DNA from 3 places in the Kitasatospora sp. NPDC056446 genome. Region 3 is predicted to be linked to each of the others. Evidence: riboswitches for the same ligand, from Rfam matches in the RefSeq annotation. Region 3 holds a riboswitch; each other region holds the start of a gene.

Region 1 (5,555 bases), on a different contig from region 3:
GTGGTGGCCGTGCGCGGCGGGCGCGGCCGGGGCACCGGGGGTGACCGGGGCGGCGCCGTAGGCGTCGTAGGCCTCGTGCACGCCGGCGGCGGGGACGCCGTGCGACGGGGTGGCGTACGGGTTGGCGGCCGGCGGCAGTGCGGGGGCCGCGGGCGCGGCGGCCGGAGCGGCCGGGGCGGGCGGCAGGACCGGCGGCGGCGCGTCGATGTACCCGGTGGCCTGGTCGACGACGGGCTGCTCGGCGACCGGCTGCTCGGCGACGGGCTGCTCGACGACCGGCGCGACCGGCGCCACGGGTGCGGCCGGGGCCTCCGGCGCGGAGACCTTGGTGAAGGCGACGGTGGGCTTGTGCCCCCCGTCGGCCGGCACCGCGTCGGCGGCCTCGGCGTTCTCGGCCGGGACGCCCCCGGCCGGGGCGGCCTCCGGCTCGGGGACCCGCCGGAAGGCCATGGTCGGCTGGTGCCCTCCCTGAGCGGGGGCGTCGGACACGGACTCGGCCGCCCCCTGCCCGGCGGGCTGCTCCCCCTGCGGCCCGGCGGGCCCAACCTCGCGCTCGGTGCTCACGGACGACCTCCATAGCTGGCAGAACCAAGGACCATAGTTTTTCGCACTGTCGATTCGATTACCGTAAGGACCCCTCTGAAGAACTCATAAGAATCCTTAGCCGGCGCCGACGACCGCGGGCTCCCCTCCCCCCGCCGGGCGTCCCGCGATGCGGACGCGGACGCACTGGCCTTGGGTGTTCGCCCCCCTGCCGGTTAGCCTGTCGCTCCTAACTGACACGCGGGAGCTTGGACCGACCAGGCTGAGAGTGCGCATGTCGACCGTACGCCACACGAGTGACGCGGACGGTCGAGGGGGCGCAGACCGCCGGAACCTGTCCGGGTAATGCCGGCGTAGGGAGTATCGGCCATGCCGCCTGCTTCGCCATCCTCTTCTCCGGGCGCGCCCGCGTCCAAGGATTTCCCCGAATCCACGGCCTCGACGGCCGTCCGGGACCCTGCCGGGAGGGTCGAGGCTCCGCTGGTCCTCGACACCGAGCCGCCGCGCACGCTGCGCTTCCGGGACCACTTCGCGCTCTGGATGAACCTGGGCGTCAGTCTGATCGGCTTCTCCACCGCCGCCACCGTGCTCGGCGCCCCCGGCAGCGAGCTCTCGCTGGCCGCCGCGGTGACCGCGATCGTGGTCGGTACGGCGGTCGGCACCGCGATGCTGGGCGTGGCCGCGCTGATCGGCGCCCGGACCGGCGCCCCCGCGATGGCCAACCTGCGCGGCCTGTTCGGCACCCGGCTGTCGTACCTGCCGACCGTGCTGAACATCGTGCAGTGCGTCGGCTGGGGCGTGTTCGAGCTGCTGACGATCTCGGCGGGCGCCCAGACCGTGGCCCACACCAGCGGCTACCGCTGGCTGTTCGTCCTGCTCGCGGGCGCGCTGACCACCGCGCTGACGATCTGGCCGCTGGGCTCGATCGCGGTGCTGCGCCGCTTCGTGGCCGGGGCGGTCGCCGTCGCGATGGTGTACTTCACCGTCCAGCTGGGCCGCCAGGGCGTGCCGGACCCGGGCGCCGGCAACTGGCACGGCTTCCTGGGCGCGACCGACGCGATGATCGCGGTGTCGATCTCCTTCGTCCCGCTGGCCGCCGACTACACCCGGCACTCGCGCACCCCGCGCTCGGCGTTCTGGGGCAGCTTCTCGGGCTACACGATCGCCCAGGTCTGGTGCTACGCGCTCGGCCTGATGGCGCTGCTCCAGTCCGACGGCGACCCGAACCGGATCTTCGACTCCTTCCTCGGCGTCTGGGCGGGCTGGCTGTTCCTGCTGGTCCTGGTGCTGCGCGAGACGGACCAGTCCTTCGCCAACGTGTACTCGACCGCGATGTCGGTGCAGAACCTGCTGCCGAAGGCGGACCGCCGGGTGCTGACCGGCGTGATCGGCGTGCTGACCACCGTGCTGGCGCTGCAGATCGACCGGTTCACCGACACCTACACCAACTTCCTCGGCCTGATCGGCTCGGTGTTCGTGCCGCTGCTGGCGGTGCTGGCGGTGGACTTCTTCTTCGGCGCCGGCCGGTACGGCTGGAACCTCTCGGAGGAGGCGCCGTCCCGCTGGACGATGCTGCTGCCGTGGCTGCTGGGCTTCGCGGTCTACCAGTTCATCGCGCCGACCGCGGTGGCCGGCTGGTGGACGGACTTCTGGACCTCCGCCCAGCGGGCGCTGCACTTCACCCCGCAGGAGTGGACCTCCGCCTCGCTGTTCGCCTTCCTGGTGCCCGCGCTGGCCACCTGGGCGCTCTCCGCGTTCGGCCGCCGCGCCGCGCGCTGACGGCGGTCCCGCCGCGGTCCCGCGAGACGAAGACGGCCCCACAGGTTGGGGCCGTCTTCGTCTCCGCTTCACCTGCGCCGCCTATCGTTGGGCCTGTGACCAGCACAGACCCGTCCTCGGCGACGGCGCGCACCGCACCGCCCGTCCAGGTGATCGCCCACCGCGGCTCCTCCCACGCCCTGCCCGAGCACACCCTCGCGGCCTACCGGCGCGCGCTCGACGAGGGCGCCGACGCGGTGGAGTGCGACGTCCGGCTGACGGCCGACAACCGGCTGGTGTGCGTGCACGACCGTCGGATCGGCCGGGTCTCCAACGGCCGCGGCACCGTCTCGGCGATGACGCTCGCCGAGCTGGAGGCGTACGACTTCGGCGCCTGGAAGACCGGCCGTCCCAGCACCGATCCCGAGCTGCGCGGGGTGCTGCGGCTGGAGCGCCTGCTGGAGCTGGTGGTGGACTGCGGCCGCCCGGTGGACCTGGCGATCGAGACCAAGCACCCGGTGCGCTTCCGCGGCCGGGTGGAGGCCGAGCTGCTGCGGACGCTGGAGCGGTACAAGATCGGCACGGTCCGGGAGGGCGACCGCCCGTCCGCCCGGATCATGAGCTTCTCCTCGATCGCGCTGAACCGGGTGGCCGCCGCCGCGCCGGACTTCCGGCGGGTGTTCCTGTTCGAGCGCGCGCTGCCGCTGCTCGGCCGGCTGCGCGAGGGCTCGCCGCTGCCGGGCGGGGCGCGGATCGCCGGTCCGGGCATCGAGCTGGTGCGGGCCCGTCCGCAGCTGGTGACCCGGCTGCGCGAGCTGGGGCACAAGGTGCACGTGTGGACGGTGGACGAGCCGGCCGACGTCGAGCTCTGCCTGGAGCTCGGGGTGTCCGCGATCATCACCAACCGGCCCGCCGAGGTGCTGGCGCGGCTCGGACGCTGACCGGGCCGCGGCCGGAGGCCGTGCCGGTGCGGACTGATCGCTCTGGTCGGCACTCAAACCTTCTCCGTGCGATATTGCCGGAATTCTTGCCCCCGGACGACGGAGGGTGAGCACGGAATGACCTCGTGTCCACCCTGGGTCGCGGCGCTCGAAATGGGCTCGCGGGATCGTCCGGTGCTCGTTTCCGACGCATTACCAAGGGGCATCTCTCCCTCGGCAATCGCTGAAGGAGGTCCGGGGGTGGCGTTGATGGTGGCGCGTGAAGTGCCGACTTCATCGACCATGGCGGTGCCGCACGGCCCATCGAGTGTCGGGGTCGCGCGGCGCCGACTGCGTCGAGATCTGGGTGACCGGCAGATACCGGAACCGGTCATCGATGATGCCGTACTGATCCTCTCCGAACTGTTGAGCAACGCCTGTCGTTACGCCCGTCCGCTCGGCCCGCTGCGGGCACTCGGACGCAGCGCCCGGGCGGAGGTGCTCGGGCAGGTGCTGGTCGGCGTCCCGTCCGGGGCGCACGCCGCGCCGGGTGCCCGGGAGCAGGACGGCCGGGAGCAGGACGGCGGTCCGGGCGAGCCGGACGGCGGAGTGCTGGTCCGCTGGCAGCTGCACGCCGACGGCGTGCTCACCCTGGAGGTCACCGACGGCGGTGCGGCCACCCGGCCGCTGCCCGCCAGTCCCTCGCTGACCTCGCGCGGCGGCCGCGGCCTGAGCATCGTCGACCAGCTGGCCGGTGACTGGGGCGTGCGCGACGCGCCCGGCGAGGTGACGGTCTGGGCCGCGCTCCCCGCCCGGGCCCGGCACGCCCGGCGCACCGGAGGCGACGCCCGGAGCGCGTAGACCGGCCCGCACCCCCTGCCCGACCGCCCCGGCGCGTTCGCGCGCGCCGGGGGTAGCACGGGTGCGGGAGGAACGTCAGTAGGCTTCCCGGGTCAGAGGACCACCGTTCCCGGGAGAGCCGCACCATGGGCAAGAAGGCCGCCAAGAAGGCGCCGCAGCGTCAGTCCACCACCGCCGTCACGGGCGAGGTCCCCGTGGTCGGGGCCCGCGAGGACTGCCCCTGCGGCTCGGGTCGCCGCTACAAGGCCTGTCACGGCCGCGAGGCCTCGCACGCGGTGCAGGAGCTGGTGCACCGCCCGTTCGAGGGCCTGCCGGGCGAGGCCGACTGGGTGGCGCTGCGCGAGCTGGTGCCCGCCGCCACGGTGCCGCTGACGCTGGCCGCCGGGGTGGCCGACGGCATCGCCGGGGACGTCCCGTCGGTGACCCTGGCCACCGTGCTGCCGCTGGCCTGGCCGGCCCTGCGCCGCCAGGACGGCTCGATCCTGCTCGGCCTCCAGACCCAGTCCTCCTCCGGCGACCTCAGCCGCGACCTCGCGGACGCCCTGGAGCTGGCCCTGGCCACCGAGCCGGGCAGCCCGGTGCCGGCCCGCCGGACCGTCCCGGGCGGTCGCCGCCTCCAGGACCTGCTGGACACCACCGCCGGGTTCGCGCCCGCCGTGCACACCGGCTTCGAGTTCTGGCTGGAGGACGCCGAGACCGCCACCGGCGAGGTCGCCGCCTCCCTGGAGCGCGCCAACGCCTCGGCCATCCCGACCGAGAAGCTGGGCAGCGTCGACGCCGCCTACTGGTGCGGCACCCCGGACAAGAACCACCTGCGCTGGGTGATGACGGTGCCCGAGGAGAAGCTGCTGGACGCGCTGGCCCGGCTGAACGCCGCCGGCGAGGCCTCGCTCGGCACGGACACCCGCCTGGTCGGCTCGTTCCGCGCGCACGGCCTGACCGTCCCGGTGTGGGACCTGCCGCTCGCGATGACCGCCGCCGACTGCGAGAAGCCGGCCGCCGAGTTCGCCGAGCGGCTCGCCGCGGTGCTCGCCGACGAGACCCCGCTGACCGCCGAGGAGCGGCGCGCCCGCGCGAACCTGGTGAACCGTCAGGTCACTCTGAACTAAAGCACGCAGGATCCGCGTGATACGCGTCACATTGTCGCCGCGAACGCGCAATTTCCGGGCGTGGAGGGCGTCTTGGAAATTGGCGCGAGCGCGGATCCTTGTTACTGTCTAAAGAGTCCGGCCGCTGGTGCATCCCCCGTCGCCAGCGGCCGGATCTTTTGTTTTTCCGGAACGCCCCGGTCAACGGGCCCGCCGGGTCCGCCGCCGCGGACACCGTCGCCCGGGCGCCGGCGTCCGGCACCGCCGCTCCGAAGCCCCCGTGCGGCCCGCGGCCCCCGGTCCGCCGAACAGTCGCCGTCCAGGCCCCCGCTCCGCCGGATCAGTACGCCGAACGGCCGCTGTCCAGCCGGACCGTCGCCTCCAC
Region 2 (3,591 bases), on a different contig from region 3:
CAACACGGCCGCGGGGAACCACCACACGGCGGGTTGGTGTTGAATGCCCCTGGTCCCTGAGGTGGACGAACGAGGGAAGGAGACGGTGGTGAAGCTGTTCCGGCTGCACGAACTGGACGCCGAACGCGCCGCCAACGACGGCGCCTACCTGCGGTTCCTGCGCGAACCGCGGATGTCCGCCGGGCTGTACGCGCTCTCCCCCGGCGACACCGACCCGCAGACCGCGCACGACCAGGACGAGATCTACCAGGTGATCAGCGGCCGGGCCGAGTTGACCGTCGGGGCCGAGACGGCGACCGTCGCCCGCGGCACCGTGGTGTACGTCCCGGCGGGCACCCCGCACCGGTTCCACCACGTCACGGAGGAGCTGCGGGTCCTGGTCGTGTTCTCCCCGCCGGAGGACTGAGCAGCTCGGGGCCGGTCGCCCCGTGACCGGACTCCGTGGCCGTGCTCCGTGAGCGGGCTCCGTGAGCGGGCTCCGTGACCGGGCTCCGTGACCGTGCTCCCGGACCGGAATCCGGGCCGGGAACCCCGGCCGTCTAGGGTCGTCCGCATGACCCTTCGCATGCCCCGCAGCCTCACCGAAGAACTCTGGGCGGCCATCGAGCCGGTCTACGCCGAGATCCTCGCCCACCCCTTCCTCGCCGGCCTCACCGACGGCACCCTGCCGCGCCAGGCCTTCCGCCACTTCGTCGTCCAGGACTCGCACTACCTGCGCGACTACGCCCGCGCCCTCGCCGTCTGCGCCGCCAAGGCGCCCGGCGAGGAGGACGTCCGGGCGTTCGCCGACGACGCGGTCGGCGCGCTGGCCGCCGAGCAGGGCATGCACGCGGAGTTCCTGACCGCCTTCGGCGGCACCGCCGCCGAGGCCGCCGCCGAACCGGTGCTGCCCACCACCCGGGCCTACACCAGCTACCTGCTGGCCACCGTCTACGGCGGCTCCTTCGCCGAGGCCGTCGGCGCGGTACTGCCCTGCTACTGGATCTACGCCCGGGTCGGCGGGGAACTGCTCGCCCAGGGCTCCCCGGACCCGCTGTACGCCAAGTGGATCGCCACCTACGGCGACGAGGCCTTCCAGTCCGTGGTCCGCCGGGTGCTGGCCCTCACCGACCGGATCGGCGAGGAGCTCTCCCCGGCCGAACGCCGCAAGGTCGTCGATCACTTCGTGACCACCTCGCGCTATGAGTGGATGTTCTGGGACGCCGCGTGGCGCGGTGAGCGCTGGCCGGTCTGACCCGCCGCGGACCCGCCGCCGACCTGCTGCGGAGCCTCCGGCCGACCGTTCGGCGGGGGTCTCCTGGGGGGTGACCCCGTAGAACCGCAGGGGGTGTTCCCGGGGGTCGGGGTCGGGGTGATCTCGGGGTTCTCTCCGGGCCGTTGGGCCTCGTTCCGGCACTCGGGCCACCGTACGATCGAAGTACCGAAAGCAAGCGGGATGCGGCACCGGACGGCGGCCGACCCAAGGGGAGAAGAGGTACGGACATGGCTGAGCTCTGGAAGTCGCTGCCCTCGTGGGTGCGCAACATCGTCATCCCGGTGCTGGTCCTGGTACTGGCCTGGAACATCGTCGCCTTCGTGTTCGGCGTGGTCGGGGCGCTGCTCGGCATCGTGATCAAGCTGCTGGTCGTCGTCGGCATCGCGGCGGCCGTGGTCATCCTGGTGAAGAAGGCCGCCAAGGGCTGACCCCCTCCCCGAACCGCCGCCCTGAGGCCCGGTCCCCCACGCGGGGAGCCGGGCCTCGGCCGTTCCCGGGAAGCCCCGCGCGTGCGCCCCCCGCCGCGCCCGCCGCCGGGCCCGCGCCCCGGGCCCGCGCCGGACCCGCTCTGGACCTGCGGCGATCGGCTCGCTACGGTGTTGGGCGTCATGTGCAGGCAACACCGCCTGCGACGCGGGAGCTCGGAGCACCGGGCTGAGAGGGCGCTGACCGGACCGTCGACGGACGGACCGACGGCTGCGTCGACCGCAGGAACCTGGACCGGGTAATGCCGGCGTAGGGAGTAGAGGTCAGATGACCACGTTCGAAGCACAGCCGCAGCCTGCCCGGAACGCCCCCAGCAGCGAGCGCACCGGCTACCCCACCCCGGCCTGGAACAAGGCCTACCGCGACGGATCGCGCCCCGACCTGCGCGTCCCGTACCGCGAAGTGCGGCTCACCAACGGCAAGTCCGTCCCGCTGTACGACACCTCCGGCCCGTACACCGACGCGTCCTACGAGCCCGACGTGCGCCGCGGCCTGCCCGCCCTGCGCGACTCCTGGATCCGTCAGCGCGGCGACGTCGAGGAGTACGACGGCCGCGAGGCGCGCCCCGAGGACGACGGGATCAAGCACACCTCGCCGCGCGGCGGGAACCTGCGCAACCTGGACGCCGTCTTCCCCGGCCGCCCGCGCCGTCCGCTGCGCGGCCGCGGCGGTGTCGCCGTCACCCAACTCGCGTACGCCAAGCGGGGCGTGGTGACCCCGGAGATGGAGTTCGTGGCGCTGCGCGAGGGCCTCGCGCCGGAGTTCGTGCGCGCCGAGGTGGCCCGCGGCCGGGCCGTCATCCCGGTCAACGTGAACCACCCCGAGGTCGAGCCGGCCGTCATCGGCACCAACTTCCTGGTGAAGATCAACGCCAACATCGGCAACTCGGCCGTCACCTCCTCGATCGAGGAGGAGGTGGAGAAGATGACCTGGGCCACCCGCTGGGGCGCCGACACCGTCATGGACCTCTCCACCGGCCGCAACATCCACACCACCCGCGAGTGGATCCTGCGCAACTCCCCCGTGCCGATCGGCACCGTGCCGCTCTACCAGGCCCTGGAGAAGGTCGACGGCCGGGCCGAGGACCTGAGCTGGGAGGTCTACCGGGACACCATCGTCGAGCAGTGCGAGCAGGGCGTCGACTACATGACCGTCCACGCCGGCGTGCTGCTGCGCTACGTCCCGCTCACCGCCCGCCGCAAGACCGGCATCGTCTCGCGCGGCGGCTCGATCATGGCCGCCTGGTGCCTGGCGCACCACCAGGAGAACTTCCTCTACACCAACTTCGAGGAACTCTGCGACATCCTCGCCTCCTACGACGTGACCTTCTCCCTCGGTGACGGCCTGCGTCCCGGCTCGATCGCCGACGCCAACGACGAGGCGCAGTTCGCCGAGCTCAAGACCCTCGGCGAACTCGGCCGGATCGCCCGCGAGCGCGACGTCCAGGTGATGATCGAGGGCCCGGGCCACGTCCCGATGAACAAGATCAAGGAGAACATGGATCTCCAGAAGGAGATCTGCGACGAGGCGCCGTTCTACACCCTCGGCCCGCTCACCACCGACGTCGCCCCCGGCTACGACCACATCACCTCGGGCATCGGCGCCGCGATGATCGCCTGGTGGGGCACCGCGATGCTCTGCTACGTCACGCCCAAGGAGCACCTGGGCCTGCCCAACCGCGACGACGTCAAGACCGGCGTGATCACCTACAAGATCGCCGCCCACGCCGCCGACCTCGCCAAGGGCCACCCCGGAGCCCAGGCCTGGGACGACGCCCTCTCCGACGCCCGCTTCGAGTTCCGCTGGGAGGACCAGTTCAACCTGGCCCTCGACCCGGAGACCGCCCGCGA
Region 3 (5,555 bases):
GTACGGCGGTGAGGATCTCGACCCGGTCGCCGCCGGCCAGCGGTGTCGCGGACCACGAACTGCGGGGCACCACGGCCTCGTTGAGGGCGGCGGCGACGCCGGTGTTGGCCCGGCTCACGGTCGCCACCAGCTCGGCGAGGGTGGTCGCGGCGGGCAGCGTGCGGGGTTCGCCGTTGACGGTCAGCGCGATCCCGGCCGGTGCGGCGGGCGCGGCCCCGGTCTGTGCGGCGGGTGCGGTCTCGGCGGGTGTGGGCTCGGTCGGTGCGGTCTCGGTCATGCCAGGGCCTTCGTGGTGGAGCGGGCGGAGTCGGGGGAGAACCGGGTAGGGCTGAACGGCTGCGCCAGTTCCGGGAGTTCGCCGGTGGCGAGGTACTCGGAGACCAGGTCGGCGGTGACCGGGGTGAGCAGCACGCCGTTGCGGTAGTGGCCGGTGGCGGCGACCAGTCCGGGCAGTGCGGTCGGGCCGAGCAGCGGGGCGTTGTCGGGCGAGCCGGGGCGCAGGCCGGCCGAGGTCTCCAGCAGCGGGAGCTCGGTGATGCCCGGGACCAACTCATGGGCGTCGCGCAGGAGTTCGTAGACCCCGCCGGCGGTGACCGTGGTGTCGTAGCCCTGCTCCTCGGTGGTCGCGCCGATCACCAGCTCACCGTTCTCCCGGGGCACCAGGTAGAGGTGCCCGCCGCGCACGACGGCGCGGACGTTGCGGGAGAGGAACGGCCGGTAGGCATCGGGGACGCGCAGCCGCAGCACCTGCCCCTTGACCGGGCGGACCGCGGGCAGCACGCCCTCGGGCAGGCCCGGCAGCCGGTGGCTGTGCGGGCCGGCGGCGAGGACCACCTGGTCGGCGCCGACGGACTCCCCGGTGCTCAGCCGGGCGCCGACCGCGCGGCCGCCCTCGACCAGCAGCTCCACCGCCCCGGCCCGGCGGACGGTGACGCCCGCGCGCTCGCCGGCCGGCAGCAGCGCGGTCAGCAGCCGCCGCGGGTCCACCTGGTGGTCGTCCGCGACGTGCAGTCCGCCGCGGACGCCGGGGGCCAGCATCGGCTCCAGCTTGCGGGCCTCCCGGCCGGTCAGCCAGGTCGAGTCCAGGCCCAGCCGCAGGTGGAAGGCGTGCAGTTCGCGCAGTTCCGCGCGGTCGTCGGAGTCCAGGGCGACGGCGATCGTGCCGCAGGCGCGGTAGCCGGTGTCCAGTCCGCCGCTCGCCTCGGCCAGCTCGGCGGCGAAGTCCGCGTACCGCCGGTTGGAGGCCACGCCGAGGCGCAGCAGCGGCTCCTCGCCGTACTGGAGCTCGGTGACCGGGGCGAGCATCCCGGCCGCGACCCGGCCCGCCCCGTCGCCGGGGGAGGGGTCGACCACGACGGTCCGCAGCCCGCGCTGCGCCGTCCGCCAGGCGACGGCGAGGCCGATGATGCCCCCGCCGATCACCAGGACGTCGGCACGGGCGTCTGGTAGCAAGCGTGTCAAAGCCGCTCTTCTCCCTTCGCCGGTATGACCCGGATCAGGTTCGGACGGTCGCAGGCCGTGCCAGCCCGCCTCTCAGCCCGGTCCGCCGGGCTCCCGTGATGGTGCCCCCACCATAACGCCGTGGCCCGGCGGGGCCGAAGGGCCGTACGAAGGGTGGACGGGGCAGGGCCGGGGGCGCGGCGGGGCAGGGGCGGCGCCCGCTGCGGGCGGGGCGGCGGAGGAGGGCGGTACGAGGGGTGGACGGCCCCCGGGCGGCCCGGCGGCGCTGAGTACAGTGACGGGCGTGGCAGAGCTGAACGCAACGGATCAGGTGGTCGTCGTCGGAGCCGGGCTGGCCGGGGCGCAGTGCGCCCTGAAGCTGCGGCAGGGCGGCTGGCGGGGGCGGATCGTGCTGGTCGGCGAGGAGCCGCACGCGCCGTACGACCGCCCGCCGCTCTCCAAGGACGTCCTGCTCGGCAAGAGCGACAGCACCACCCTGGACATCGACTACGGGCACCTCGGCATCGAGGTCCGCACCGGCTGCCGCGCGACCGGCCTCACCCCCGGCGTGCTGCACACCGACGGCGGGGACCTCCCGTACGGCTCGCTGGTGATCGCCACCGGTGCCGTCCCGCGCGCCCTGCCCGGCGCCGAGCGGGCCCACCTGCTGCACACCCTGGACGACGCGCTGGCGCTGCGCGCCCTGCTGCGCCCGGGCCTGCGGCTGGTGCTGGTCGGCGCGGGCTGGATCGGCGCCGAGGTGTCCACCGCGGCCCGCGAGGCGGGCTGCGAGGTGACCGTGGTCGAGGCGGGCCCGGCGCCGCTGCCCGGCGCGCTGCCGACCGCGATCGGCTCGGCGATGGCCGCCTGGTACGCCGAGGCGGGTGTCGACCTGCGCTGCGGGGTCGGGGTGGCCGCCGTGGAGCCCGGCGCGGTGCTGCTGGCGGACGGCTCGCACCTGCCCGCCGACGAGGTGGTGGTCGGCATCGGGGCCCGGCCCGCGACCGGCTGGCTGGCCGGCTCCGGCGTCGAGCTGGACGGGACCGGCGCCGTCGTGGTGGACGCGCACCTGCGCACCGGCCTGCCCGGGGTGTTCGCGGCCGGCGACTGCGTCGGCTACCCCTCGGCCCGCTCCGGCGCCCGGCTGGCCGTCCAGCACTGGGATCACGCGCTGCAGTCCGGCGAGGCGGCGGCCGCCGCCGTCCTCGGCGCGGACGCCCCCGCGTACGACCCGGTGCCGTACTTCTGGTCCGAGCAGTTCGGGCGGATGGTCCAGTACGCCGGCCGGCACGCCGAGGGCGACGAACCGCTGTGGCGCGGCGGCCCGCAGGACGCCTCCTGGACGGTGCTGTGGCTGCGCGACGGGGTGCCGAGCGCGCTGCTGACCGTGGACCGGCCGCGCGACCTCACCCAGGGGCGGAAGCTGATCGGGAGTGGTACGGCGCTGGACCCGGCCCGGGCGGCGGACCCCTCGGTGCCGCTGAAGTCGGCGGTCGCGGGGTAGGTCTGGTGCGCGGCGGGCCGCGGAGGTGGCAGTCTGGTGGGGTGAGCGAGATCGAAAGCAAGATTGAAGCCCTGGTCACCGAGTGGATGTACCTCCCCGACATCTCGGAGCAGTGGGGGGTGCGGGTCACCGAGGTGCGTGACCTGGTCAAGAGCGGCGGCCTGATCGCCGTCCGTCGGGGCCCGAACAAGTCGCTGCAGGTCCCTGCGGCATTCATCGACGGTCCGGGCCTGGTCAAGCACCTGTCCGGCACCCTGACCGTGCTGCGCGACTGCGGGTACAACGACGCGGAGATCCTGGAGTGGCTCTTCACCGAGGACCCGTCGCTGCCCGGCAGCCCGATCCAGGCGCTGCAGGAGAACCGGGGCACCGAGGTCAAGCGCCGCGCCCAGGCGATGCTGATCTGATGGCGGCGGACACGCTGCGCGCCCGCCTGGCGGACGCGTGCCTCTACCTGTGCACGGACGCCCGTCGGGAGCAGGGCGACCTCGCCGAGTTCCTCGACGAGGCGCTGGCGGGCGGGGTGGACATCGTCCAGCTGCGTGACAAGGGCCTGGAGGCCAAGCAGGAGCTGGCGGCCCTGGAGGTCTTCGCGGACGCCTGCCGCCGCCACGGCAAGCTGCTGGCCGTCAACGACCGTGCCGACGTCGCCCACGCGGCCCGGCCGGACGTGCTGCACCTCGGCCAGGACGACCTGCCGGTGCCGGCCGCCCGGGCGATCCTCGGCGAGGACGTCCTGATCGGCCGGTCCTGCCACGCCGAGTCCGAGGTGGACGCGGCGCTCGCCGAGCCCGGGGTGGACTACTTCTGCACCGGCCCGGTCTGGCCGACCCCGACCAAGCCGGGCCGCCCGGCGCCGGGCCTGGGCCTGGTCTCGTACGCGGCGAAGCAGGCCACCGACCGGCCGTGGTTCGCCATCGGCGGGATCGACCTCGGCAACCTGGACGAGGTGCTGGCCGCCGGCGCCCGCCGGATCGTCGTGGTCCGGGCCCTCACCGCCGCGGCGGACCCGCGGGCCGCCGCCGCCGAGCTGTCCCGCCGGGTGCGCGCGGCGCTCTGACCTCCCCAGGGGCGGCCCCGGAGGCCGCCCTCAGGGACACCCCGGGCCCCGCCCGCGAGCACTGCCCACGAGGCCGTCGCCGTCCCTCAGTACTTGCGGACGGTGGCGGCCTCGGCCAGTGCCAGCAGCACCCCACGGGCCTGCCCGTCCGCGAGCGGCGCCGCCTCCAGCGCGGCCAGGGACTGCCGCATCAGCTCCTCGATCCGGTGCTCGACCAGCTCGGGCGCGCCGCTGCGGGCGACCAGCCCGCGCAGCCCTTCGACCTCCTCGGGCGCCAGGTCCGGCGCGCCGAGCCGCCGGTCCAGGTGCCGGGCGTCGGCGGCGGGCAGGCCGCGCATCGCGTGCGCGACCAGCAGGGTGCGCTTGCCCTCGCGCAGGTCGTCCCCGGCCGGCTTGCCGGTGACGGCAGGGTCCCCGAAGACGCCCAGCAGGTCGTCCCGCAGCTGGAAGGCCTCGCCCAGCGGCAGCCCGAACGCCCCGAGTGCCCGGACCAGCTCCGGCCCGGCCCCGGCCAGCAGCGCGCCGACCTGGAGCGGCCGCTCGATCGTGTACTTGGCGGACTTGTAGTGCAGCACGGTCTGCGCGCGGTCCAGCGCGCCCTCGTCCGCGGAGTCGCCGGCCACCGGCTCCAGCACGTCCAGGTACTGGCCGAGCATGACCTCGGTGCGCATCAGGTCGAACGCGGGCTTGGCGGCCAGGACGGCGGCGGGCTCCAGGCCCGAGCGCAGGAACAGCTCGTCGCACCAGATCAGCAGCAGGTCGCCGAGCAGCACCGCGGCCGAGGCGCCGTACTGCTCGCGGTCGCCGCGCCAGCCGCTGTCGCGGTGCAGGGCCTCGAAGCGGCGGTGGATCGAGGGCAGGCCGCGGCGGGTGTCGCTGCGGTCCATCAGGTCGTCGTGCACCAGGGCGCTCGCCTGGAGCAGCTCCAGGGCGGCGGCCGCGTTGGCGATCCCCTCGCCGTCGGCCGGCCCGCCGGCGGCGCGCCAGCCCCAGTAGCAGAAGGCCGGGCGCAGCCGCTTGCCGCCGTCCAGCAGGAAGTCGCGCAGGGCGTCGGCGGCCGGGACCAGCTGGGGCGAGATCGCGCCGAGCAGTGCGCACTGGCCGTCCATGAACGCGGCGAGCGCGGTGTTGACGCGTGTGCGGACGTCCTCCACGTCAATGGGGTTGGCAGGCCGGGTGCTGGACGAGGTCACGATGGGGCTCCGCTGGTTGTCTGGGGTGCAGCAAGCGTAGCGGGGCGACTGGGAACGGGCGTGCGATCGGGCCCCGGCGGCACACCGCCCCGGGGCGGTGCCGGGCGGTCGTCGCACGATCGGTGCGGTGTTTTCGCCGGTCGCCCGGGCGGAGCGGGGCGAAGCGGAATGCCGTCCACCGCTTGTCTCAATCCGTGGAACACGGTTGTCCGGCCGCCACGAAGGCCCGATAGCCTGCCAGCATGGCACTCGGTATCGCATCAACGCGAACGGATCGCGCACTGACGGTCCGCGAACTCCTGGCGGCCGGCAAGCGCTCCTTCTCCTTCGAGTTCATGCCGCCGCGCACCGAGGCCGG

The links. A riboswitch is a leader RNA that binds a small molecule or an ion and turns the genes downstream of it on or off. The one in region 3 is predicted to bind thiamine pyrophosphate.
Region 1: another riboswitch for thiamine pyrophosphate. It lies ahead of ACFQ6N_RS14940 (purine-cytosine permease family protein); the one in region 3 lies ahead of thiO (glycine oxidase ThiO).
Region 2: another riboswitch for thiamine pyrophosphate. It lies ahead of thiC (phosphomethylpyrimidine synthase ThiC); the one in region 3 lies ahead of thiO (glycine oxidase ThiO).

What each region holds. Positions count from the first base shown of each region.
Region 1 is NZ_JBHTRF010000020.1:2,507-8,061, forward strand. Features, by position in the region: gene ACFQ6N_RS14935 (S1C family serine protease) at 1-564, opposite strand, end outside; TPP riboswitch at 774-920, shown strand; gene ACFQ6N_RS14940 (purine-cytosine permease family protein) at 913-2,322, shown strand; gene ACFQ6N_RS14945 (glycerophosphodiester phosphodiesterase) at 2,418-3,242, shown strand; gene ACFQ6N_RS14950 (ATP-binding protein) at 3,648-4,082, shown strand; gene ACFQ6N_RS14955 (DUF5926 family protein) at 4,208-5,191, shown strand; gene ACFQ6N_RS14960 (bifunctional DNA primase/polymerase) at 5,511-5,555, opposite strand, start outside.
Region 2 is NZ_JBHTRF010000055.1:53,648-57,238, forward strand. Features, by position in the region: gene ACFQ6N_RS28435 (cupin domain-containing protein) at 89-406, shown strand; gene tenA (thiaminase II) at 554-1,234, shown strand; gene ACFQ6N_RS28445 (DUF5326 family protein) at 1,483-1,683, shown strand; TPP riboswitch at 1,879-2,014, shown strand; gene thiC (phosphomethylpyrimidine synthase ThiC) at 2,009-3,591, shown strand, end outside.
Region 3 is NZ_JBHTRF010000040.1:67,830-73,384, forward strand. Features, by position in the region: gene thiS (sulfur carrier protein ThiS) at 1-277, opposite strand, end outside; gene thiO (glycine oxidase ThiO) at 274-1,461, opposite strand; TPP riboswitch at 1,456-1,568, opposite strand; gene ACFQ6N_RS24260 (NAD(P)/FAD-dependent oxidoreductase) at 1,736-2,944, shown strand; gene ACFQ6N_RS24265 (Rv2175c family DNA-binding protein) at 2,986-3,351, shown strand; gene thiE (thiamine phosphate synthase) at 3,351-4,004, shown strand; gene ACFQ6N_RS24275 (polyprenyl synthetase family protein) at 4,091-5,197, opposite strand; gene metF (methylenetetrahydrofolate reductase [NAD(P)H]) at 5,440-5,555, shown strand, end outside.